3 regions of the Methylobacterium durans genome follow, and region 1 is predicted to be linked to each of the others. Evidence: predicted binding sites of a transcription regulator. Region 1 holds the regulator's gene; each other region holds the start of a gene.
The links. The regulator PhoB, encoded in region 1, activates phosphate uptake and scavenging genes when phosphate is short. The targets are predictions, from matches to a motif close to TGTCATNNANCTGTCAT.

Region 2: the regulator PhoB is predicted to act here: its motif matches at 1,573-1,589, upstream of DK389_RS20470 (RNA degradosome polyphosphate kinase).
Region 3: the regulator PhoB is predicted to act here: its motif matches at 1,841-1,857, upstream of DK389_RS27030 (ExeM/NucH family extracellular endonuclease).

What each region holds. Positions count from the first base shown of each region.
Region 1 is NZ_CP029550.1:2,936,069-2,940,538, reverse strand. Features, by position in the region: gene DK389_RS13460 (hypothetical protein) at 1-493, shown strand, start outside; gene ruvC (crossover junction endodeoxyribonuclease RuvC) at 519-1,082, shown strand; gene DK389_RS13450 (YceI family protein) at 1,086-1,718, opposite strand; gene ruvA (Holliday junction branch migration protein RuvA) at 1,865-2,482, shown strand; gene phoB (phosphate regulon transcriptional regulator PhoB) at 2,696-3,397, opposite strand; gene phoU (phosphate signaling complex protein PhoU) at 3,412-4,131, opposite strand; gene pstB (phosphate ABC transporter ATP-binding protein PstB) at 4,184-4,470, opposite strand, start outside.
Region 2 is NZ_CP029550.1:4,459,098-4,463,567, forward strand. Features, by position in the region: gene DK389_RS20460 (AI-2E family transporter) at 1-828, shown strand, start outside; gene DK389_RS20465 (P-loop NTPase family protein) at 836-1,537, shown strand; gene DK389_RS20470 (RNA degradosome polyphosphate kinase) at 1,656-4,088, shown strand; gene ppx (exopolyphosphatase) at 4,209-4,470, shown strand, end outside.
Region 3 is NZ_CP029550.1:5,798,809-5,803,278, forward strand. Features, by position in the region: gene DK389_RS27030 (ExeM/NucH family extracellular endonuclease) at 1-1,680, opposite strand, end outside; partial or broken gene DK389_RS34620 (peroxidase family protein) at 3,428-4,470, shown strand, end outside.

The sequences.
Region 1 (4,470 bases):
AGGCGAACCCCGCATCGAGAAGATCGTCGCGCTCATCCGGGAGTCGCGGTTCGGCATCCACGACCTGTCGCGGATCCAGGCGGCGCGCAAGGGCGAGTACTACCGCCTGAACATGCCGTTCGAGCTTGGGCTCGATGTCGGCTGTCGCCTCTACGGCGCCGACGCGCTCCGCTCCAAGAAGTGCCTGATCCTCGAGGCCGAGCGATACCGCTACCAGGCCGCCCTCTCGGACCTGTCGAACTCCGACATCGCCGTGCACGGCAACGAGCCGCTCAGCGTACTCAGCGAGGTCCGGAACTGGCTCTCGGCCGAGGAGAACCTGAGCGCGCCCGGGCCCTCGGCGATGTGGGACCGGTTCAACGACTTCGTCGCCGTCAACTACGATGCCTTAACGGAGCGCGGCTACTCGGACCGGGATGTCGAGCGACAGCCCATCCCCGAACTGCTCGCGGGGATGCGGCGATGGGTGGCGGCGCATCCTGCGAACCGCTAGGGTCCGCCGCATCAGGAGAGACCCCATGAGTGCCCCCGTCCGCATCCTCGGCATCGATCCGGGCCTGCGCCGCACCGGCTGGGGCGTGATCGAGGCGGCCGGGTCGAAGCTCGCCTATGTGGGCTGCGGCGCCATCACCTCCGACGGCGACCTGCCGCTGGCCCTGCGCCTGCGCGAGCTCTACGAGGGCATCACCCGCACCGTCGAGGCGTTTCGGCCCGACGAGGTCGCGGTGGAGGAGACCTTCGTCAACAAGGACGCGCAGGCGACGCTGAAGCTCGGCCACGCCCGCGCCGTCGCGCTGCTGGTGCCGGCGCTCGCCGGGGTGCCGGTCTTCGAGTATGCGGCCAACCTCATCAAGAAGACGGTCGCGGGCTCGGGCCACGCCGAGAAGGTGCAGATCCAGGCGATGGTGAAATTCCTGCTGCCGAAGGCCGAGTTCAAGCTCGCCGACGCGGCCGACGCGCTCGCCATCGCCATCACCCACGCCAACCACCGCGGGGCGCATGCCCTCAAGAGCCGGCACCTGCCAGCGGGCGTCGGCGGCCCGGCGGCGGCGCGGATCGCGGCCGCGCTCGCCCGGGGTTGAGGGCTACTCCACCGCCTTGAACTCGCCCTCGAGGCGCAGCGACACCTCGTCGCCGAGCACGGGCAGGAAGGCGTTGATGCCGAACTCCGAGCGCTTGAGCACCGTGCGCCCGTCGAAGCCGACCGTGTACTTCTTGTCGACGGGGCTGATCCCGGCCTGGTTGAAGGTCGCGTCGAAGGAGACGGGCTTCGTCACGCCGCGCAGGGTGAGGTCGCCGTTGATCCGGGCCGTGGTCGGGCTCGTCGGCTCCACCGAGGTCGAGGTGAAGGTCGCGGTCGGGAATTTCGCCGCGTCGAAGAAATCCGGCGTCTTCAGGTGCTGGTTGAGCTTGTCGTTGAGGCCGTTCACGCTGTCGATCCCGATCGTGACCGTGATCCGGCTCTTGCCCGGCTCCTTCGGGTCGAGGCTGGCCTGCGCCGCCACGTCGGTGATCTGGCCGTAATAGGTCGAGTAGCCGAGATGGCTCACCGACCACGTGATCTTGCCGTGGGCCGGGTCGAGCAGGTAGGCGCCGGGGCGCACCTGCGTCGGGTCGGTCGTCGGGGCGCCCGGATTCTCCGCCGCGGCGGGTCCGGCGAGGACGAGGGCGGCGGCGAGGCCGGCGGCGCGGAAGGGGAAGGACGCGGTCAGGCGCATCGGGCGGTCGCTCGAATCGTCGGGTGGCTTGCCCCGGCCGGGGCGCGGACCTTGATTTCACGAACCCGGCGGCGGCTCAAGGCCGCGTTGGCGACAGGACCCGGGACCCTGTAGGGCAGGGTCTCGGGATTGGAACGGACGGCTCGATGATCGGGAAGCTCAGGGGCTTGGTGGATTCCTACGGCGAGGATTTCGTCATCCTCGACGTGAACGGCGTCGGCTACGTGGTGCATTGCTCCGCCCGCACGCTGCAGCGCCTGCCGCAGCCCGGCGAGGCGGCGGACCTCTCGATCGAGACCCATGTCCGCGAGGACATGATCCGCCTCTACGGCTTCCGCTCGGACGCGGAGCGGGAATGGTTCCGCCTGCTCCAGACCGTGCAGGGCGTCGGCAGCCGGGTGGCGCTCGGCGTCCTCTCGGTGCTGGAGCCGGCCAACCTCGCCACCGCCATCGCCACGGGCGACAAGGGCGCCATCGCGCGCGCGCCCGGCGTCGGCCCGCGGCTGGCCGCCCGGCTCGTCGCCGAACTGAAGGACAAGGCGCCCGCCTTCGCGCCGATCGACCCCGCCCTGATCGCGCTCACCGGCGCCGTCGAGGACCGCACCGCGCCCCAGCCCGTGGCGGACGCGATCTCGGCGCTGGTCAATCTCGGCTACCCGCAGGTCCAGGCCTCCGCCGCGGTCGCCGCCGCGATGAAGGGCGCGGGCGAGGGTGCGGAGGCGAAGACCCTGATCCGGCTCGGCCTGCGCGAACTGGCGCGCTGACGCGGCCCGGCCCGCATCCCGCGCGCCCGGCACCCTCGTCAGAATCGGATATCCCACGGATCCGGCTGCCGATTTTCATGGGGCGGGCTGCGTCCGGCTCCCGCCAGCGGCCTGTGCGCGATCAACGCGCCGACGTCGCGTTCGTGATCGCTCCGCCGCCGCGATCATCGCCGCGCCTAGACCACCTACGGCTGCATCGGCACCGGGTTCCGACTACTCGACGCCCGAGAACATCTCGTCGAAGGAATAGCCGGAGCCGCGCACCGTGCGGATCGGATCGGACTGGCGGGCCCGGTTGATGGCCTTGCGCAGGCGGCCGACATGCACGTCCACCGTGCGCTCGTCGATGTAGACGTCGTGGCCCCAGACCCCGTCGAGGAGCTGCTCCCGCGAGAAGACCCGTCCCGGGCTCTGCATCAGGAATTCGAGGAGCTTGAACTCGGTCGGTCCGAGATGGATCTCGCGGCCCGAGCGGCGGATCCGGTGGCTGACCCGGTCGAGCTCGATGTCGCCGGCCACCAGCAGGTTCGCCACGTGCGCGGGCTTGGCCCGCCGCAGGAGGGCGCGCACGCGGGCCAGAAGCTCGGGCACCGAGAACGGCTTGACGATGTAGTCGTCCGCCCCCGTGCCGAGGCCGCGGATGCGGTCCCCCTCCTCGCCGCGGGCGGTCAGCATGATGACGGGCAGCCGCTCGGTCTCCCGCCGCGCCCGGATGCGGCGGCAGAGTTCGATCCCGGAGAGTCCCGGAAGCATCCAGTCGAGGAGGACGAGGTCCGGCACCTGCTCGGCGAGGCGGATCTCCGCCTCGTCGCCGCGGATGGCGGAATCGACCGTGAAGCCCTCGGCCTCCAGGTTGTAGCGCAGGAGGAGGGTCAGGGCCTCCTCGTCCTCGACGATCAGGATCCGCGTGCTCATGCCTGCTCGCGCCTTCAGGCTCCCACGCCCGGCAAAACCGTCGCGTAGTTCGAGGCGTCGTTCTTCGGGCGCTCGATGGCGAGCGTCTCGCCGGTGGCGAGGTAGTGGATCGTCTCGGCGATGTTGGTGGTATGGTCGCCGATCCGCTCCACGTTCTTGGCGCAGAACAGGAGATGCGTGCAGAACGAGATGTTGCGCGGATCTTCCATCATGTAGGTCAGGAGTTCACGGAACAGGGAATTGTAGAGGGCGTCGATCGCCCCGTCCCGCTCCCAGACGTCGTGGGCGGATTTCGTGTCCCGGCTGGCGTAGGCGTCGAGGACGTCCTTGAGCTGCTCCTGCACGAGGTCGCTCATGTGCTGCACGCCGAGCACGATCTTCTGCGGCTGGGCCTGATCGCTGATCGCAACGACGCGCTTGGCGATGTTCTTCGCGAGATCCCCGATCCGCTCGAGATCGCCCGAGACCCGGATCGCCGAGATCGTCTCGCGCAGGTCGATGGCGAGCGGCTGGCGCCGGGCGATGAGGAGGACGGCGCGCTCCTCGATCTCGCGCTGGAGCACGTCGAGGCGCTTGTCGGCGGCGATCACGGCCTGGGCGAGCACCGTGTCGCGGCGGACCAGCGCCTGGCTCGCCTCGGCCATCATCTTCTCGGCGACGCCCCCCATCTCCGAGATCGACCGGCGCAGGTCGTTGAGATCGTTGTCGTAGGAGGTGACGATGTGCTCGGACATGGTCGTGATCCTCGGGGCTGGCGCGGGAACGGGAGAACGGGAATGGACCGGCTCAGCCGAAGCGGCCGGTGATGTAGTCCTGCGTCTGCCGCTTCTCCGGGTTCATGAAGATCCGGGTGGTGGGGCCGAACTCGACGAGCTCGCCGAGATACATGAAGGCGGTGAACTGCGAGATGCGGGCCGCCTGCTGCATGTTGTGCGTCACGATGGCGATGGTGAACTCGTCCCGCAGCTGCTCGATCAGTTCCTCGATGCGCCCCGTCGAGATCGGGTCGAGGGCCGAAGTCGGCTCGTCGAACAGGATCACCTCCGGGCGCTGCGCCACCGTGCGGGCGATGC
Region 2 (4,470 bases), 1.5 Mb from region 1:
CTGGCCGAGCGGGTCGGGCCGCTCCTGCAGCGGATTGGCGGCACGGACGTGCTCTCCGAGCTGCAATCGTCGGTCGGCACGCTCGCCACGCAGGGCGGAGCGTGGCTCCTCGCCTTCCTGAAGTCGCTCTGGTCGGGCAGCCAGGCGCTGATCTCGATCGCCTCGCTCCTCGTCGTCACGCCGGTCGTCGCCTTCTACATCCTGGTCGACTGGGACCGGATGATTGCCAAGCTCGATTCCTGGGTGCCGCCACGCCACCGCCCGGTGGTGCGCCGCCTCGGCCGCGAGATCGACGGCGCGATCACCGGTTTCGTGCGCGGACAGACCCTCGTCTGCCTCATCCTCGGAACGTTCTACGCGGTGGGCCTCTGGCTCGTCGGGCTGAATTTCGGCGTGCTGATCGGGCTGATCGCCGGTTTCCTGACCTTCATACCCTATGTCGGCACGCTCACCGGGTTCCTGCTGTCGGTCGGCGTCGCCCTGGTGCAGTTCTGGCCGAACTCGGACTGGCTGCATATCGGGCTGACCGTCGGCGTGTTCCTCGTCGGCCAGTTCCTGGAAGGCAACATCATCTCGCCGAAGCTCGTCGGCGACTCGGTCGGCCTGCACCCAGTCTGGCTGATGTTCGCGCTCCTCGCCTTCGGCTCCCTGTTCGGCTTCGTCGGATTGCTGCTCGCCGTGCCGATCGCGGCCTCGATCGGTGTGATCGTGCGCTTCGCCATCGAGCGCTACCTGCAGAGCCGGCTCTACCACGCGGACGAGCCGTCCCTTCTGCCGCACCGGGATAGCATGCCGCCCTTGACGGGGTCGGTGCCGCGGCGAGACTAGAGCCCGCATGCGCGAGAACGCACCGCCCCGACAGCTCACCTTCGACCTGCCCCTCGACCCGCGCTACGGCCGCGAGGATTTCCTGGTGAGCCCCGCCAACGAGGCGGCCTACGCCCTGATCGAGGCGTGGCCCGACTGGCCCGACACGGTGCTCATCCTCACCGGACCCGCGGGCAGCGGCAAGAGCCACCTCGCCTCGATCTGGGCGACGCGGGCCCATGCCTGGACCGTTGCGGCGGCCGAGATCGGCGCGGCCTCGGTCACGCATCTCGTCTCGAACGGCGCCCTCGTCGTCGAGGATATCGACCGGGCGGACGGCCTCGACGAGGCTGCCCTGTTCCACCTGCTCAACCTCGCCCGCGAGCGGCGCTGCCCGGTGCTGATCACGAGCGCGCAAGCGGTCGATGCCCTCGGGATCCGGACGCCGGACCTGCGCTCGCGCCTGCGGCTTGCCCCCGGCGCCGGCATCCTGCCGCCGGACGACGCCCTGCTCAGGGCTGTGATCGTGAAGCTCTTCGTCGACCGGCAGCTCGTGGTGGATCTGAGCGTCGTCGACGCACTGGCGCTGCGCATCGACCGGTCGCTCGCCCGCGCCCGCGAGGTCGTGAGTGAGCTCGACCGGGATGCCCTCGGCCGGGGCCGCCGCATCACCCGGCCGCTGGCGCTCGCCGTGCTGGAGCGCCTCGGGATGCAGGAGGAGCCGGATTGATCCGGACGCTCCGCGTCTGCGAAATCGGCGCGGGTCGTCACGAAACTGTCAAATGAATGCGGGGCCCGCGTGGTAGTGCCCCCGGAAAGCGGCAAGCGGAGGATGAAGGGTGTCGGAGATGGAGCCGAGCACGGACGCGCGGGAGAACGAGGGCCCGGAGACGGTCGAGAACCGCGATTCCGCCGAGCCGTCCCGTCGGCGCGTTCCCGCGCGGGCGGCCGCGGCCCGCACGGCCGCCTTGCGCCGCAGCCCCGCGCCGCGCGATGCCGCGCCCAAGGCGTCCGCCACGGCCGGGCCGCGTCCCGGCGAGGACGCCGACGACTGGCCGGCGACGGCGGAGACCGCCGAGGCGCGGCCCGAACCGGCCGCGGATCTCGCCGGCAGCACCGCCCGCGAACCCGTTCTCGAGGCTGGCCGCCACCTGCGGCACTCGCCGGAGCGCTTCGTCAACCGGGAATTGTCCTGGCTTCAGTTCAACCGGCGCGTGCTGGAGGAGGCCTCGAACGGCAATCACCCGCTCTTGGAGCAGCTGCGCTTCCTCTCGATCTCGGCCAACAACCTCGACGAGTTCTTCATGGTGCGCGTGGCCGGCCTGCACGATCAGGTCCGCGCCGGCCTCGTCGTGCCCTCGCAGGACGGGCTGACGCCCTCCGAGCAGCTCCTGCGGATCGGCCACGAGGTCTCGCGGCTCGCGGAGGACCAGCAGGCGCGCTGGCGCGAATTGCGGGTCGCGTTGCACGGCGCCGAGATCGATCTCGTCGATCCGGGCGAACTCTCGGCCGAGCACGGGCGCTGGCTGGAGGAGTACTTCCTGAATCACGTCTTCCCGGTCCTGACGCCGCTCGCGATCGACCCGGCCCACCCGTTCCCCTTCATCCCGAATCTCGGCTCGACCATCGCGCTGATGCTGGTGCGCCCTCGTGACGGGCGGGTGCTGCGGGCGCTGATCCGCCTGCCGGCGGTGCTCGACCGGTTCGTGCGCCTGCCGGACCTCGCCGGCGATCCGGTCGCCCGCTTCATCGCGATCGAGCAGGTGATCGTGATGTTCACCGGACGGCTCTTCCCCGGCTACCTCGTCCGCGGACAGGGCGCCTTCCGGGTGATCCGCGACTCGGACCTTGAGATCGAGGAGGAGGCCGAGGATCTCGTCCTGCATTTCGAGACCGCGCTCAAGCAGCGCCGCCGCGGCGTCGTCATCCGCCTCGAGATCGAGGGCGGGATGCCGGAGGATCTCCGGGCTTTTGTGACGGACGAGCTTGAGATCGCGAGCGAGGCCGTGTTCCTCGTGGAGGGCATGCTCGCGCTCAACGAATTGTCGCAGATCGTCGGGATCGACCGGCCGGATCTCAAGTTCAAGCCTTACAACCCACGCTTCCCCGAGCGCATCCGCGAGTCGGGCGGCGACGTCTTCGCGGCGATCCGCCAGAAGGATTTCATCGTCCACCACCCTTACGAGTCCTTCGATTCGGTGGTGCAGTTCCTGGCTCAGGCCGCCCGCGACCCGAACGTCGTGGCGATCAAGCAGACCCTCTACCGGACCTCCTCGAACTCGCCGATCGTCGCGGCGCTCGCCGAGGCGGCCGAGGCCGGCAAGTCGGTGACCGCCCTGGTCGAGCTGAAGGCCCGCTTCGACGAGGAGGCCAACATCCGCTGGGCGCGCAACCTCGAGAAGGCCGGTGCGCAAGTCGTGTTCGGCTTCGTCGAGCTGAAGACCCACGCCAAGCTGTCGATGGTGGTCCGGCGCGAGGGCGACCGGCTCGTCACCTACTGCCACGTCGGGACCGGCAACTACCACCCGATCACCGCGCGGATCTACACGGACCTGTCCTTCTTCACGGCCGACCCGGCGATCGCCCGCGACGTCTCGCGCCTGTTCAACTTCATCACCGGCTACGCGGAGCCGGCCGAGCTCGAGCGGATGGCGGTCTCGCCGCTGACTTTGAAGACGCGGCTCTTGGAGCACATCGAGGCCGAGGTGGAGCACGCCAAGGCGGGCCGCCCGGCCGCGATCTGGATCAAGTGCAACTCCCTGGTCGACCCGCAGATCATCGACGCGCTCTACGACGCTTCCTGCTCCGGCGTTCAGATCGATTGCATCGTGCGCGGCATCTGCTGCCTGCGGCCGGGCATCCCGGGGCTCTCCGAGACGATCCGGGTGAAGTCGATCGTCGGGCGATTCCTTGAGCACGGGCGCATCTACGCCTTCGGCAACGGCGTCGGGCTGCCGCACCCGAAGGCGATCGTCTACATCTCCTCGGCCGACCTGATGCAAAGGAACCTCGACCGGCGCGTGGAATCCCTCCTGCCGATCCTCAACCCGACTGTGCATCAGCAGGTCCTGGACCAGATCATGCTGGCGAACCTCCTCGACAACCGGCAGAGCTGGCGTGTACTGGCGTCCGGGGCGAGCGAGCGCCTCAAGCCCGCGGACGGCGAGGAGCCGTTCAACGCGCACAAGTATTTCATGACGAACCCGAGCCTGTCCGGGCGCGGCAAGTCGTCGAAGAAATCGAGCCCCCGCGCGCTCAGCCGCCGAGCGCAGCGGACCTGAGCCCGGGCGCCGGGCCGGGACGGGATCCGGCGCGGCGACTGAGCGAAGCCGAGCCCGCGGCGGCCGTCCGCGGGCCCGTAACGAGGGACACCCGCCTTGGGGCTCCAGCGCAGCAACCTGATGCTCGTCCATTCCGACTCTTCCGACGCGGGCGAGCGCTTCGCCCCTGTCGCCATCATCGACATCGGATCGAATTCGGTTCGCCTCGTCGCCTATGACGGACTGAGCCGCGCGCCGACCCCGCTCTACAACGAGAAGGTGCTCTGCGGCCTCGGCCGGAACGTGCTGACAACGGGCCGGCTCAATGAGGACGCGACGCGCCGTGCCCTTTCCGCGCTCGCCCGCTTCCGCGTCCTGTGCACGACGATGCGGGTCTCGCGCC
Region 3 (4,470 bases), 2.9 Mb from region 1:
GGCGTCGAGGGTCACGGTGCGGCCGACGAGCGGGCTCGCCGCGCCCGCGCCCTGGACCTCGTGGATCTTGGTGATCCCCTGAGCCTCGTAGACCGTCGTGGTGTTGCCGACCTCGTTCGCCGAGACCACGAGCGCCCTGCCGGTCGGGCTGTCGGCGGCGCTGATGAAGGTGACGACCTCCGGCCCCGCCTCCGCCGCCGAGACCGGCGGCCGGTAGGTGACGTAGCGGGCGTTGGCCGGATCGGTGACGTCGTAGACCATGACGCCCCCGGTCCGCTCCAGGCCGACGAAGGCGTAGGTGCGGCCGTTCACGACGCCGATCGTGACGCCCTCGGGCTCCGGGCCCTTGTCGTCGGAGCGGGTGTCGGGGCCGGAACCCTGGTTCTGGTTGAAGATCGCGGGCACGTCGCGGGCGGTGATCGCCTCGAACTCGCCGCCGGTCTCGCGCACCTTCGTGATGGTGCCGTCGCCGTTGTCGCGGAAGATCGAGATGCCGCGCCCGCCGAAGGCGTAGAGCTGGTCGAGGTCGCCGTCCCCGTCCGTGTCGCCGAACTTGGTGAGCACGTTGAGCCGGCCGAGGTCGCTCGCCTTGAGCGCCGCGGCGTTCGGGAAGATGGTCGGGTCGAGGACGACCGCCGCGTTGCTCAGGCGTTTGACGTCCAGGCCCTCGATCCCGCTGCCGACGCGCCCGTCGCCCTCGTTGGCGGTGACGAAGTACCGGACGCCGCCGACCGTGTAGCTCGCGATGGCGTCGGGCTGCAGCACGCTGGTGATGGCGGCGTCGCGGAGCGCGATGCCGTTCTGGTCGTTCGGGTCGAAGGCGTTGCCGGGAAGCGCGTGGTCGACGCCGCCGAGCGGCAGGAGGGCGATCGGGCGGCTCGCGGCCGGGTCGGTGAGGTCGAGCACCGCGACCGCGTTCACCTCCTGCAGCGTCACGTAGGCCCGGGTGCCGTCGGCCGAGACGGCGATGTACTCGGGCTCGATGTCGGCGGCGGCCGACACGCCGGGGAAGATCGCGATGCCGGCCGCGCGCAGATCGGCCTCGAAGCCGTTCAGAGCCTCGAAGGTGACCGCGCTGGCGAGGGCGGCGGCGCCCGCCCCGTCCGCGAGGCTGATGATGCTGACGCTGCCGTTCGGGTTGACGGCGGACGAGACCGCCTCCGCCTCGTTGGCGACGAGGAGCCGCGTTCCGTCCGGCGTGAAGGTGAGCTGGTCCGGCACCGGCCCGACCTGGACGAGCTTCTGCAGGGAGCCCGCGGTGTCGTAGAGCGCGACGGAGCCGTTCTCCGAGCGGACCGCGTTCTCGTAGGCGACCGCCACGATGCCGTTCTTGACGGCCACCGCGTTGACGGCGCCGTAGCCGGTCAGGCCGGAGAGCGCGATCTCGCCGGTCTTGGTGAGGCCACCGTCGGCCCCGATCCGCACGATGTCGACGCGGTTGGCGCCCGCATTCGTGATGTAGAGCTGGCCGCTGGCGGGGTCGAAGGACACGCTCTCGGCGTTGCCGGTGCCCGCCGCGAAGCTTGAGAGCCGCACGAGGTCGAGGCTGCCGGTGCCGATCGGAGCCGTCGCCGCGCCCGCGAGCGAGGGCGCCCGCGGCAGGATCGCGATCGAGCCGATGCTCGAGGCCGTGGTGGCCGGCGCCTCGTCCGGGGCCGCGAAGGTCGGCGTCGTGGGCATGAGGAAACGTCTCGCAGCAGGCAGTCGGGGAAACGGAAGACGCGGGGGGACAGCGTCTGCCGGCGGGCGCGATGGGAGGGCGCGTCGGACGTGCGGAGGCCGCGGGAGGCGGCGTACGGGATCCGACAATGCCGTCCGGCCGCGCTCGTAGCTGTGCCGTGTAACGGTCACATGACGGCGCCGGCTAAGGACTCGCGCAGGCCGCGGGCAGCAGAACACGCCATCCTCAAGGCCGCGATAGCGGTACGGCGAGATGATCGCGGCCGCGGGGACGGTCTTTGCGGGTCGACGACATCGTTAATTCTGTCGCTTCTTTCCACAGCGGCGCGACGACATCCGAAATCCGGCGCAACCGCACGGAAACGGACGAAGCATCCCGGCGCCGCCGCGCGGAGCCTCTTCGGCACGGCGGCGGGCGCGCCTTAACCATCCCGCGGCGGGAACTAGCCCGCGGCCCCGAGGAGCGGGCCGCGCGACAGGCCGGCGGACGCCCGCGCAAGAGATCGCCTGATGAATTGACGTCCTGCGACAGCGGATAATCCGCCCAATTTCGATAAAAATCGTACTAGAACCACGGTCTAGTTAGTAATAGAGGCGTCGTTTTAGGTACAATTTATGTCTATTCAGTCCGTTAAACGTTCTTTAACAGCTTCATTAGGCCGAAAGACCGGCGAAATCTGTCCGTCAGCAGTCACTTCGACGCAGCATCCGTGCATCCCGCGCGTGTGCTCGTTCCCGTCGTGCCGCCCGGACATCTTCTTGGGAGGCTGTTATGGTTGCTCTCGTCAAGCACGACCTCGAATTCATTCTCCGTCAGATCAAGATCGCGGAGGCGAATTCGGAGGCGCATTCCGGGGCGCAGGCGAAGGCGCTCACCGCGATCTACGTGGACGCGAACGGCAACATCGTCGCCTCCACGGCGCCCGAGGCCGCCCTCGCCATCAGCCACCCGCTCGCGCCCTACGGGCTGCGCACGGTCGACGGCAGCTACAACAACCTGATCGCGGGCCGCGAGCAATGGGGCGCGGCCGACAACCCGTTCCCGCGGATCACGGACCCCTACTGGCGCAACGAGACGGACGACAGCATCTCCTTCGGGCCGGGCGCCGTGCTCACCGACGGCAATTACGGCGAGATGGGCGCCCCCCCTGCCCCGACCCGCGGTCTCGGCGGCGGCACCGTGGTCGACGCCGACCCCCGCATCATCTCGAACCTGATCGTCGACCAGACTCTGAACAACCCCGCCGCCATCTACGCGGCGCTGATCCACTCGGGCTACACGGGCGCCGATCTCGGCGCCGCCCTCCAGGAGATCATCGGCGCGCACAAGGTGGTCGCGCCCAAGCAGACGGCCGCCGATGCGGCTGCCGCCGCCGCAGAGACCGCCGAGCAGGCCGCAGCCACCGCCCGCGCCGGCGCCGATACCGCCCAGAGCAACGCCAACGCTGCGTCAGCTGCCGCCACTGCAGCGCAGAACGCCTACGATGCCGCTGCTGCCGCTACGGATCCGGTGACCTCTCCGGAGATGCTCGCCGACCTCTTGTTGGCCGCGACCAACGCCGCTGTAGCCGCCGACTTGGCGGGGACCGCCGCAACGAATGCAGACGCGCTGGCCGATGCGGCCGAGGCAGCAGCCGGCACCGCGCAAACGAATGCTGATGGCGCGGCTGCCACTCTGACGGCCGCCAAGGCGGATCTCGCCGCGCTGCTGGCCGGGCACAAGATCACGATGGAGGGCCAGTCCGTCGTCATCCCGAACGTGTCGCCGGACGAAGGCCTGTCGGCCCCCTACAATTCCTGGTTCACGCTGTTCGGCCAGTTCTTCGATCACGGCCTCGACCTCGTGACCAAGGGCGGCAACGGCACGATCTACATCCCGCTGCAGCCCGACGACCCGCTCTACAACCCTGCCTCGCCGAACACGAACTTCATGGTCCTCACCCGCGCGCCGGAAGGGGCCGACAACCTGACGACGCCCTGGGTCGACCAGAACCAGACCTACACGTCGAGCGCCTCGCACCAGCTCTTCCTGCGCGAGTACGCCATGGTCGACGGCAAGCCGCTCGCCACCGGCAAGCTCCTGGAGGGTGACCGCGGCCTCGCCACCTGGGCGGACGTGAAGGAGCAGGCCCGCACCAAGCTCGGCATCGACCTCGCCGACACCGACGTCTCGAACATCCCGCTCTTCGTGATGGACGCCTACGGCGAGTTCGTGCGTGGGCCGAACGGCCTCCCGCAGATGGTGATCTCGCTCGGCGCCGACAACACGTTCGGCGGGACCGGCGCCAATGCCGACGTGTTCGTCGAGGGCAGCCTGGCGAGCCCGATCTCGACCGCCAACGCGGTCCGGACCGGCCACGCCTTCCTCGACGACATCGCGCACGCCGCGGTCCCGGGGACGCTCTACGACCACGACGGCAATCCGGCGACCCCGATGGTGGCAGTCCAGGCGGATGCGGACGGCGTCGCCGGCAACGCCATCGGCTTCGATTCCCGCGGCAACAAGGTCGCCTACGACAACGAGCTCCTCGACGCCCACTACATCACGGGCGACGGGCGCGGGAACGAGAATATCGGCCTGTCGGCCGTCCACCATGTGTTCCATTCGGAGCACAACCACATGGTGCAGCAGGTCAAGGACATCGCCCTCGCCTCCGGCGACCTCGCCTTCCTCAACGAGTGGCTGCGGGTCGACGTGACCGCGATCCCGACCACCCCGGAGGCCATCGCCGCCCTGCAATGGGACGGCGAGCGCCTGTTCCAGTCGGCCCGCTTCACGACCGAGATGCA